Linked DNA regions of Prosthecodimorpha staleyi. The protein of the gene in region 1 interacts with the protein of each later gene in a pairwise test. Links are inferred from orthologs where the notes say so. Each region holds a gene or a part of one and is shown on either strand. Other genes may lie near its edges. The genes, in order: KL771_RS18650, KL771_RS15285 and KL771_RS00615.

Region 1 (3,154 bases):
TTTACCTCGCTCCGATGTCCGGTGTCACGGATCTTCCGTTTCGCCGGATCGTCGCGCGGCTCGGCGCGGCGCGCGTGGTGACCGAGATGGTGGCGAGCGAGACGCTGGCGACCGGCGATGCCGACATGGCGCTGCGTCTGGCCGGGGCCGGCATGGCACCGCATATCGTGCAACTGGCCGGCCGCGAGGCCCACTGGATGGCCGAGGCGGCCCGCATGGCCGAGGCCAACGGCGCCGACGTGATCGACATCAACATGGGTTGCCCGGCCAAGCGGGTGACGACCGGCTGGTCCGGCGCGGCGCTGATGCGCGATCTCGATCTCGCGATCGACCTGATCCGGGCGACCGTCGGTGCGGTCGCGGTGCCGGTCACGCTGAAGATGCGGCTCGGTTGGGACCGCGCCTCGATCAATGCGCCGGAACTGGCGCGGCGGGCGGAGGCCGAGGGTATCCGGCTGATCACCGTGCATGGCCGCACCCGCGACCAGTTCTACGAGGGCCGCGCCGACTGGCCGGCCATCCGGGCGGTGGTCGAGGCGGTGACGGTTCCGGTCGTCGCCAACGGCGACGTGCAGAGCTTCGAGGACGCGGATGCGATCCTCGCACAATCCGGCGCCGCCGGCGTGATGATCGGGCGCGGAGCCCAGGGGCGCCCCTGGTTCCCGGCCGCCGTCCAACGCTATCTGGCGACCGGGACACGGGAGGAAGGCCCCCGCGGGGCGGCACTCGGCGACCTCGTCGCCGAACACCACGCGGCGATGATCGACCACTATGGTCCCCAGCGCGGCATCCGTGCCGCGCGCAAGCACATCGCCTGGTATTTCGAGGCGGCCGAAGCCCATCTCGCCGTTCCGGCAGGGCTCCGGACCGCCATCCTGACCTCCTTCGACGTCGAGGCCGTCGGGCGCATGTTGCGCGAGGCCTTCGACGACCGAGCTCCCAGGAGAGCCGCATGACCCCGATCCCGCTGAGGAGACGCGACATGGAACCGGCCACGGACGGCCCCGCTGCGGCGGTGCTCAACGCCCTGCCGAATCCGGTCATCATGATCGGCGCCAACGGCGTCATCCAGGAGGCGAACGACGCCGCCCAGAACTTCTTCCAGGCGAGCGCGGCCTTCATGGCCCGCCACTCGCTCGGCTATTTCGTGCCCTTCGGCAGCCCGCTCTTGGAACTGATCAACCAGGTGCGCGAGCGCCAGGCGCCGGTCTCCGAATACCGGGTCGACGTGTCGAGCCCGCGCATCGGCACAGAGAAGATCGTCGACATCTATGCCGGCCCGGTGCTCGACGATCCCGGTGCGGTGGTGGTCATGCTGCAGGAGCGGACCATGGCCGACAAGATCGACCGCCAACTGACCCATCGCGGCGCCGCCCGCACGGTCACCGGCCTCGCCGCCATGCTGGCGCACGAGATCAAGAACCCGCTCTCCGGCATCCGTGGCGCCGCCCAGTTGCTGGAACAGTCCTGTGACGACCAGGACCGCGCCTTGACCCGGCTGATCTGCGACGAGGCCGACCGGATCGTGAAGCTGGTCGACCGCATGGAGGTGTTTTCCGACGAGCGGCCGATCGAGCGCACGGCGGTCAACATCCATACCGTGCTCGACCACGTGAAGCGGCTGGCGCTGTCGGGCTTCGCCCGCAACGTCAAGATCGTCGAGGAATACGACCCGTCGCTGCCGCCGGTGCTGGCCAATCGCGACCAGCTGGTCCAGGTGTTCCTGAACCTGGTCAAGAACGCCGCCGAGGCGACCAGCGGGCAGGCGGATGCGGAGATCGCCCTGTCGACGGCCTACCGGCCGGGCGTGCGGCTGTCGGTGCCGGGCTCGCGCGACAAGGTCACGCTGCCGATGGAATTCTGCGTGCGCGACAACGGCCCCGGCGTGCCGGAGGACCTGCTGCCACATTTGTTCGATCCCTTCGTGACTACCAAGACCAATGGCTCCGGGCTGGGGCTCGCGCTCGTCGCAAAGATCGTGCGCGATCACGGCGGCGTGGTCGAATGCGAGAGCCAGCCCCGCCGCACCGTCTTCCGCATCCTGATGCCGGCCTTCGTCGCCGGCCCGAAGGACCCGCGCAACGCCTGAGTGCCCGGCTGCGGCGCCTGACCCCGCAGCGGACCCGACCAGCAAGGATACGTCATGCCGACCGGAAACATCCTCGTCGCCGACGACGACGCAGCGATCCGAACGGTGCTCAACCAGGCCCTCTCGCGGGCCGGCTACGAAGTGCGCCTGACCTCGAATGCGGCCACGCTCTGGCGCTGGGTCGCGCAAGGGGAGGGCGACCTCGTCATCACCGACGTGGTCATGCCCGACGAGAACGCCTTCGACCTCCTGCCGCGCATCAAGAAGCTCAGGCCGGAACTGCCGGTCATCGTGATGAGCGCGCAGAACACCTTCATGACCGCCATCCGCGCCTCCGAGCGCGGCGCCTACGAATATCTGCCCAAGCCCTTCGACCTGAAGGAGCTGATCTCGATCGTCGGCCGCGCCCTGGCCGAGCCGAAACACAAGCGCGTCCAGGAGCCGGAGCCCGACGCCGAGGCGATCCCGCTGGTCGGCCGCTCGCCGGCCATGCAGGACATCTACCGCGTGCTTGCGCGGCTGATGCAGACCGACCTGACCGTGATGATCACGGGCGAGTCCGGTACCGGCAAGGAACTGGTCGCCCGCGCCCTGCACGACTACGGCAAGCGCCGCAACGGGCCCTTCGTCGCCATCAACATGGCGGCGATCCCGCGCGACCTGATCGAATCCGAACTGTTCGGTCACGAGAAGGGTGCCTTCACCGGCGCGGCAAGCCGCTCGGCCGGCCGCTTCGAGCAGGCCGAGGGCGGCACGCTGTTCCTGGACGAGATCGGCGACATGCCGATGGACGCCCAGACGCGGCTGCTGCGCGTCCTGCAGCAGGGCGAATACACCACCGTCGGCGGCCGCACGCCGATCAAGACCGACGTGCGCATCGTCGCGGCGACCAACAAGGACCTGCGCCAACTGATCAATCAGGGCCTGTTCCGCGAGGACCTGTTCTTTCGCCTGAACGTCGTGCCGCTGCGCCTGCCGCCCTTGCGCGAGCGTTCGGAGGACATTCCCGATCTCGTCCGGCATTTCTTCGCACTGGCCGAGAAGGAGGGCCTGCCGACCAAACAG
Region 2 (2,907 bases), on another replicon or contig:
TCGCTCGATCTGGAGCCGCTGGAGGTCAACCTGTTCCGCGGCCGTTCGCTGCAGGTCGGCTGGCAGCGCATCTTCGGCGGCCAGGTGATCGGCCAGGCGGTCGCCGCGGCCGCGCGCACCGTCCCCGACCGGGCGATCCACTCGCTGCACGCCTATTTCCTGCGTCCGGGCGATCCGTCGCACCCGATCGTCTACGAGGTCGACCGCATCCGCGACGGCGGCAGCTTCACCACCCGCCGGGTGCTCGCCATCCAGAAGGGCGAGGCGATCTTCTCGATGGCGGCGTCCTACCACAAGGCCGAGACGGGCCTCGCCCACCAGATCGCCATGCCGGACGTACCTGGCCCGGACGACCTGCCGAGCGAGGCGGAACTGCGCGAACGCTATTTGGCCGAAGCCCCCGAGAATGTCCGCCGCTACTGGATGCGGCCGCGACCGATCGAGATGCGCCCGGTCGACTTCCGCCATTATGTCAGTCGCGAGCCGCTCGAACCGACGCAGTTTGTCTGGTTGCGCGCCACCGGCCCCCTCCCCGACGACCCGTCGGTGCATGCCGCCGTGCTCGCCTATGCGTCTGACACAACCTTGCTCGACACGTCGCTCTTCGCACACGGCCGGTCGGTCTTCGACCACGACCTGCGGCTGGCCAGCCTCGACCACGCCATGTGGTTCCATGCACCGTTTCGCATCGACGACTGGCTGCTCTACGCCCAGGACAGCCCGGTGACTGGCGCCGGCCGCGGCTTCAACCGCGGCACCCTGTTCGATCGCACCGGGCGCCTGGTCGCCTCTGCGGTCCAGGAGGGCATCATCCGTCAGGTGAGGCAGAGCTGACCTGCCTTAGAATCAGGCAGGATTTGCGGCGGATTTTCGGCGTATCCCGCGCTGCAGCAGAGGTCCGAACCGCGTCGGCGGAACCGCACCGGCGATGTTTGATCGATTATTAGGCAGTATCGCCCCCTGCTCCGCGCCGGCACCCCCGTCGGATTCCGGCAATCTGCCTATTCTGTGGTCACATCTCTGCCGACCAGGATGGCCGACTCCCCGGTGGCCGCGATTCCTATCGTGATCCCAACATGTTGCGACGCTGCCCGGAGTTGGCACGGAGATTGATTCCCATCTGGGCACCGGGGGCCGAGCCGCGCCAATACGCTACTCGTCACCGAATTCGTTCGACGGCCCGACCGGGCCGAACAGGCCCGCGAGCGGGTACAGGAGAAACGGGAAAGCGTTCATGAAAATCGTGATGGCCATCATCAAGCCGTTCAAGCTGGACGAGGTGCGCGATGCCCTCACGGCGATCGGCGTGCAGGGTCTCACCGTGACCGAGGTCAAGGGCTACGGCCGCCAGAAGGGTCACACCGAGATCTATCGCGGCACTGAATACGCGGTCAGCTTCCTGCCCAAGATCAAGATCGAAGTTGCGGTCGCCACCGACCAGGTCGAAAAGGTCGTCTCTGCGATCTCGTCCGCGGCGAAGACCGGCCAGATCGGCGACGGCAAGATATTCGTCTACGGTATCGATCAGGCCGTCCGTATCCGCACGGGCGAAACCGACGTCGAAGCGCTCTGAACTTAGGAGTTCCTGTAAAATGTCGATCTCAACGATGCTTTCCGGGCACTCCCGGACCGCCCGGACGGCGGCCACGGCGCTCGGCATCCTGGCTCTCACGACGCTCTCCGCCGCGGCGGCCGGTCCCGAACCGAACAAGGGCGATACGACCTGGATGCTGATCTCGACCATCCTGGTCATCCTGATGACGCTGCCGGGCCTGGCCCTGTTCTACGGCGGCCTGGTCCGCTCCAAGAACATCCTGTCGGTCCTGATGCAGGTCCTGTGCGGCTTCTCGCTTATCTCGATCCTGTGGGTCGTCTACGGCTATTCGGTCGCCTTCTCGAGCAACCCGAACGAGGCGATGAACCCCTATTTCGGCGGTCTGTCGAAGATGTTCCTGTCGGGCGTGCTGACCGCCGATCCGACCGCCGGCCTGAGCTTCGCCAACACGGGCACCTTCTCGAAGGGCGTCGTGCTGCCGGAGATCGTGTTCGTCATCTTCCAGCTGACCTTCGCGGCCATCACCCCGGCCCTGATCATCGGCGCCTTCGCCGAGCGCATCAAGTTCTCGGCCGTGATGGTCTTCCTGGTCCTGTGGTTCACCTTCGCCTATCTGCCGATGGCCCACATGGTCTGGTTCTGGGCCGGCCCGGACGCCTACACGCTCGCCGCCTCCAATGCCGACGCCATCAAGACCGCGCTCGGTGAGGAATCCGCCAAGAAGTTCCTCGACATGCTGGCCGCGGCCGGCGAAGACAAGGCCAAGGTCGCCGAAGTGCTCACCGCCTATGGCGATGCGCTCGGTGCGACCGCCGGCTTCCTGTTCCAGAAGGGCGCGATCGACTTCGCCGGCGGCACCGTGGTGCATATCAATGCCGGCGTCGCGGGTCTCGTCTGCGCCATCATGGCCGGCCGCCGCGTCGGCTTCGGCAAGGAGAACATGGCGCCGCACAACCTCGTCCTGACCATGATCGGCGCTTCGCTGCTCTGGGTCGGCTGGTTCGGCTTCAACGCCGGTTCCAACCTCGAGGCCAACGGCCTGACGGCTCTCGCGGTCCTGAACACCATCGTCGCCACCGCCGCCGCCGCGCTCGCCTGGAGCCTCGCGGAAGGCATCACCCGCGGCCATGCCTCGATGCTCGGCGGCGCCTCGGGCGCGGTTGCCGGCCTCGTCGCTGTGACCCCGGCCGCCGGCTTCGCCGGCCCGATGGGAGCGATCGTGATCGGCCTCGTCGCCGGCATCGTCTGCTTCTGGGCGGTGACCTCGCTGAAGTCGATCTTCAAGTATGACGACAGCCTGGACGTCTTCGGCGTGCACGGCATCGGCGGCATCGTCGGCGCCATCCTGACCG
Region 3 (3,092 bases), on another replicon or contig:
ATCGTCAGACGGTCGGCGCGGCTCATCTCGGCCGGGGTCAGAAGTTCGTTCATGGCTGCCGATGGAACCGGATTTCATCGTTGGAAGCAACGATGTCACGGCACGATCCCGGCCCGGCCCGGCCGGCCGCTACCTGCGATGCGCGGCCAGGAAGGCGCCGGCGCGCTCGATCGCATCCCGGCGCGCGGCCGGATCGGTGCCGGTATGGGCCGATCCGGTGCCGCTGCCGGTGAAGGCGAGGCCGGCCGCCGAATGGATCTTGAGATCCGGATGGTCGAAATCGTGATAGGCGCCCGGATAGGTGACCAGCGTCACGTGGCCGGGATCGCCGGCCGCCAGCCTCCGGCAGGGCTCGGCCGGCGTCCAGTCGTCGGCCTCGCCGATCAGGATCAGGAGATCGGTGCGGCTCTTCCAGGTGCCCCGCTCGGCCTGCACCCGGCAGCCCGGATAGAAGGCGATCGCCGCCCGGAAATCAGGCGATCCGGCGGCGCGGGCGGCCGAACCGACCGCATTGAGGACCGTGCTGCCGCCATTCGACCAGCCGAGCAGGAAGATGGCGTCGCGGCGCACGTCCGCGCGCCCGGCGAGATGGTCGAGAACGGTCATGGCATCGCCGATGCGCTCGCGCCCGGCCCGGGCGACCCGGTCGGAGGTGCGACACTGGCTGCCGGAGGCGCCGCGCGAGCCGAAGCTGTCGGGCATCACGACCCGATATCCGGCGGCCGACAGGCGTTCGCCCCAATCGGCGTGGCGCGCGCTGACGCGGCCCTTGCGGTCATAGAGCCCCGAACAGCCGTGCAGGGCGATCACGGCCGGATGCGGGCCGGGTCCGGCCGGCGACCAGACGTGCGCCCGCAGGGCCGGGCCGGAGGCGCCCGCCGGAATGGTCATTTCCACGCCGGTCGTTTCGGCGGCACGGCCAGTCGAGCCCAAACCGAGCAGCAAGACGGCCGCGGCGAGAATCCCCGATATCCGATGGCGGCCCATGGCGCCCTGCTCCCTGTTCTTGCCGGACCGGGCGAGCGTCCGACCCGAACGCGCCGACAATGCGGCCCGGCGCGGGCCGTTGCCCGCCAGCGACACGAAGTCGCGCCCGCAGCACGGCGGCGGCCTATCGTTGCGCCTTGTCCTTTCGCCTTGTCGCGTTCTCCGGACCGTTTTCCCGAGGGCCCGCCCGCGGCTTCGACAAAGATGGCAGGTCGTATGGAATGAGGGCAGCAGGAATGGCGCCTTTTTGTGCAATTGCACATTCCATTGGCGATTGCCCGAACGGTATCGGCTTTGCAAAATGACCTGTGGCCCGCGGGACATTGATTTCCCGGCTTTCGCGGGAACACGGTTTCCAATGGCACGCGGCGTGCTAATGACGGGCGCGGGGCCGGTTCAAACCGGTCCCTCTCACATCTTCGGAGTGTCGGAGGCAATGAAGAAGATCGAGGCGATCATCAAGCCCTTCAAATTGGACGAGGTGAAGGAGGCCCTCCAGGAGGTCGGCCTTCAGGGCATCACCGTCACGGAGGCGAAGGGTTTCGGCCGGCAGAAAGGCCATACGGAACTCTACCGCGGCGCGGAGTACGTGGTGGATTTCCTGCCGAAGGTGAAGGTCGAGATCGTGCTTCCCGACGAGATGGTCGAGAAGGCGGTCGACGCGATCCGAAAGGCCGCCCAGACCGGACGTATCGGCGACGGCAAGATCTTCGTCTCCAATGTCGAAGAGGCCGTCCGCATCCGTACCGGTGAGACCGGGCTGGACGCGATCTAGTCACCCGCCTGGAAAACCCCGCCGAATTCCCGCCCAACGGCCGGATGTCAAAGGACCCGGCCACAGCCCTGAGAAGTCAAGAAAGGGAACCGTCCCATGAAGACCGCTAAGGACGTCATGAAGTTCATCAAGGAAAACGACGTGAAATACGTCGATTTCCGGTTCACTGACCCGCGGGGCAAGTGGCAGCATGTGACCTTTGACGTCACCATGGTCGATGAAGAGATCTTCGCCGAAGGCACCGCCTTCGACGGCTCGTCGATCGCCGGCTGGAAGGCCATCAACGAATCCGACATGATGCTCATGCCGGATCCGGAAACGGCCACCATTGATCCGTTCTTCGCCCAGACCACCCTGTCGATCGTCTGCGACATTCTCGAGCCGTCGACCGGCGAGCGCTACAACCGCGATCCGCGCGGCATCGCCAAGAAGGCCGAAGCCTACATGAAGTCGCTCGGCGTGGGCGACACCATCTATGTCGGTCCGGAAGCCGAGTTCTTCATCTTCTCCGACGTGAAGTACTCGACCTCCCCCTACAAGACCGGCTTCCAGGTCGACGATCCGGAACTGCCGATCAACACCGACACCGACTATGACGGCGGCAACCTCGGCCATCACGTCAAGACCAAGGGCGGCTACTTCCCGGTTCCGCCGATCGACTCCTGCCAGGACATCCGCGGCGAAATGCTCGCCATGATGGCCAAGATGGGCGTCACCGTCGAGAAGCATCACCACGAAGTCGCCTCCGCTCAGCACGAGCTGGGCATGAAGTTCAACTCGCTCACGCTGATGGGCGACCAGATGCAGATCTACAAGTACTGCATCCATCAGGTCGCGCAGGCCTACGGCAAGACCGCGACCTTCATGCCGAAGCCGATCTTCGGCGACAACGGCTCGGGCATGCACGTGCACCAGTCGATCTGGAAGGGCGGCAAGCCGGTATTCGCCGGCAACCAGTATGCCGACCTTTCCGAGACCTGCCTCTACTATATCGGCGGCATCCTGAAGCACGCCAAGGCGCTGAACGCCTTCACCAACCCGTCGACCAACTCCTACAAGCGTCTGGTCCCGGGCTATGAAGCGCCGGTTCTGCTGGCCTACTCGGCCCGCAACCGTTCGGCCTCCTGCCGCATCCCCTACACCACGTCGCCGAAGGCCAAGCGCGTCGAGATCCGCTTCCCCGATCCGACCGCCAACCCCTATCTGGCCTTCGCCGCCCTGCTGATGGCCGGCCTCGACGGCATCAACAACAAGATCCATCCCGGCCAGGCGATGGACAAGAACCTCTACGATCTGCCGCCGAAGGAGCTCAAGAAGATCCCGACCGTGT

The links.
Region 2: the proteins of KL771_RS18650 (region 1) and KL771_RS15285 interact in binary tests that used the Escherichia coli proteins (3 or more experiments, as listed by UniProt). The link is inferred for Prosthecodimorpha staleyi from one-to-one orthologs.
Region 3: the proteins of KL771_RS18650 (region 1) and KL771_RS00615 interact in binary tests that used the Escherichia coli proteins (3 or more experiments, as listed by UniProt). The link is inferred for Prosthecodimorpha staleyi from one-to-one orthologs.

Annotation. Positions count from the first base shown.
Region 1 is NZ_JAHHZF010000009.1:160,618-163,771, forward strand. Bases 22-3,020 are described here. They hold KL771_RS18650 (two-component system sensor histidine kinase NtrB), read left to right. Parts: upstream 22-952; coding sequence 953-2,089; downstream 2,090-3,020. Other genes in these bases: dusB (tRNA dihydrouridine synthase DusB), read left to right, coding at 22-956; ntrC (nitrogen regulation protein NR(I)), read left to right, coding at 2,144-3,020. In the rest of the region: more of dusB, read left to right, coding at 1-21; more of ntrC, read left to right, coding at 3,021-3,154.
Region 2 is NZ_JAHHZF010000007.1:154,483-157,389, forward strand. What follows is about bases 152-2,903. They hold KL771_RS15285 (P-II family nitrogen regulator), read left to right. Parts: upstream 152-1,234; coding sequence 1,235-1,573; downstream 1,574-2,903. Other genes in these bases: KL771_RS15280 (acyl-CoA thioesterase), read left to right, coding at 152-834; KL771_RS15290 (ammonium transporter), read left to right, coding at 1,593-2,903. Also shown: more of KL771_RS15280, read left to right, coding at 1-151; more of KL771_RS15290, read left to right, coding at 2,904-2,907. UniProt on the Escherichia coli protein: Involved in the regulation of nitrogen metabolism. Regulates the activity of its targets by protein-protein interaction in response to the nitrogen status of the cell.
Region 3 is NZ_JAHHZF010000001.1:141,308-144,399, forward strand. The notes cover bases 156-3,092. They hold KL771_RS00615 (P-II family nitrogen regulator), read left to right. Parts: upstream 156-1,423; coding sequence 1,424-1,762; downstream 1,763-3,092. Other genes in these bases: KL771_RS00610 (dienelactone hydrolase family protein), read right to left, coding at 156-891; glnA (type I glutamate--ammonia ligase), read left to right, coding at 1,859-3,092. Also shown: KL771_RS00605 (NAD(P)H-hydrate dehydratase), read right to left, coding at 1-53; more of KL771_RS00610, read right to left, coding at 130-155. UniProt on the Escherichia coli protein: P-II indirectly controls the transcription of the glutamine synthetase gene (glnA). P-II prevents NR-II-catalyzed conversion of NR-I to NR-I-phosphate, the transcriptional activator of GlnA. When P-II is uridylylated to P-II-UMP, these events are reversed.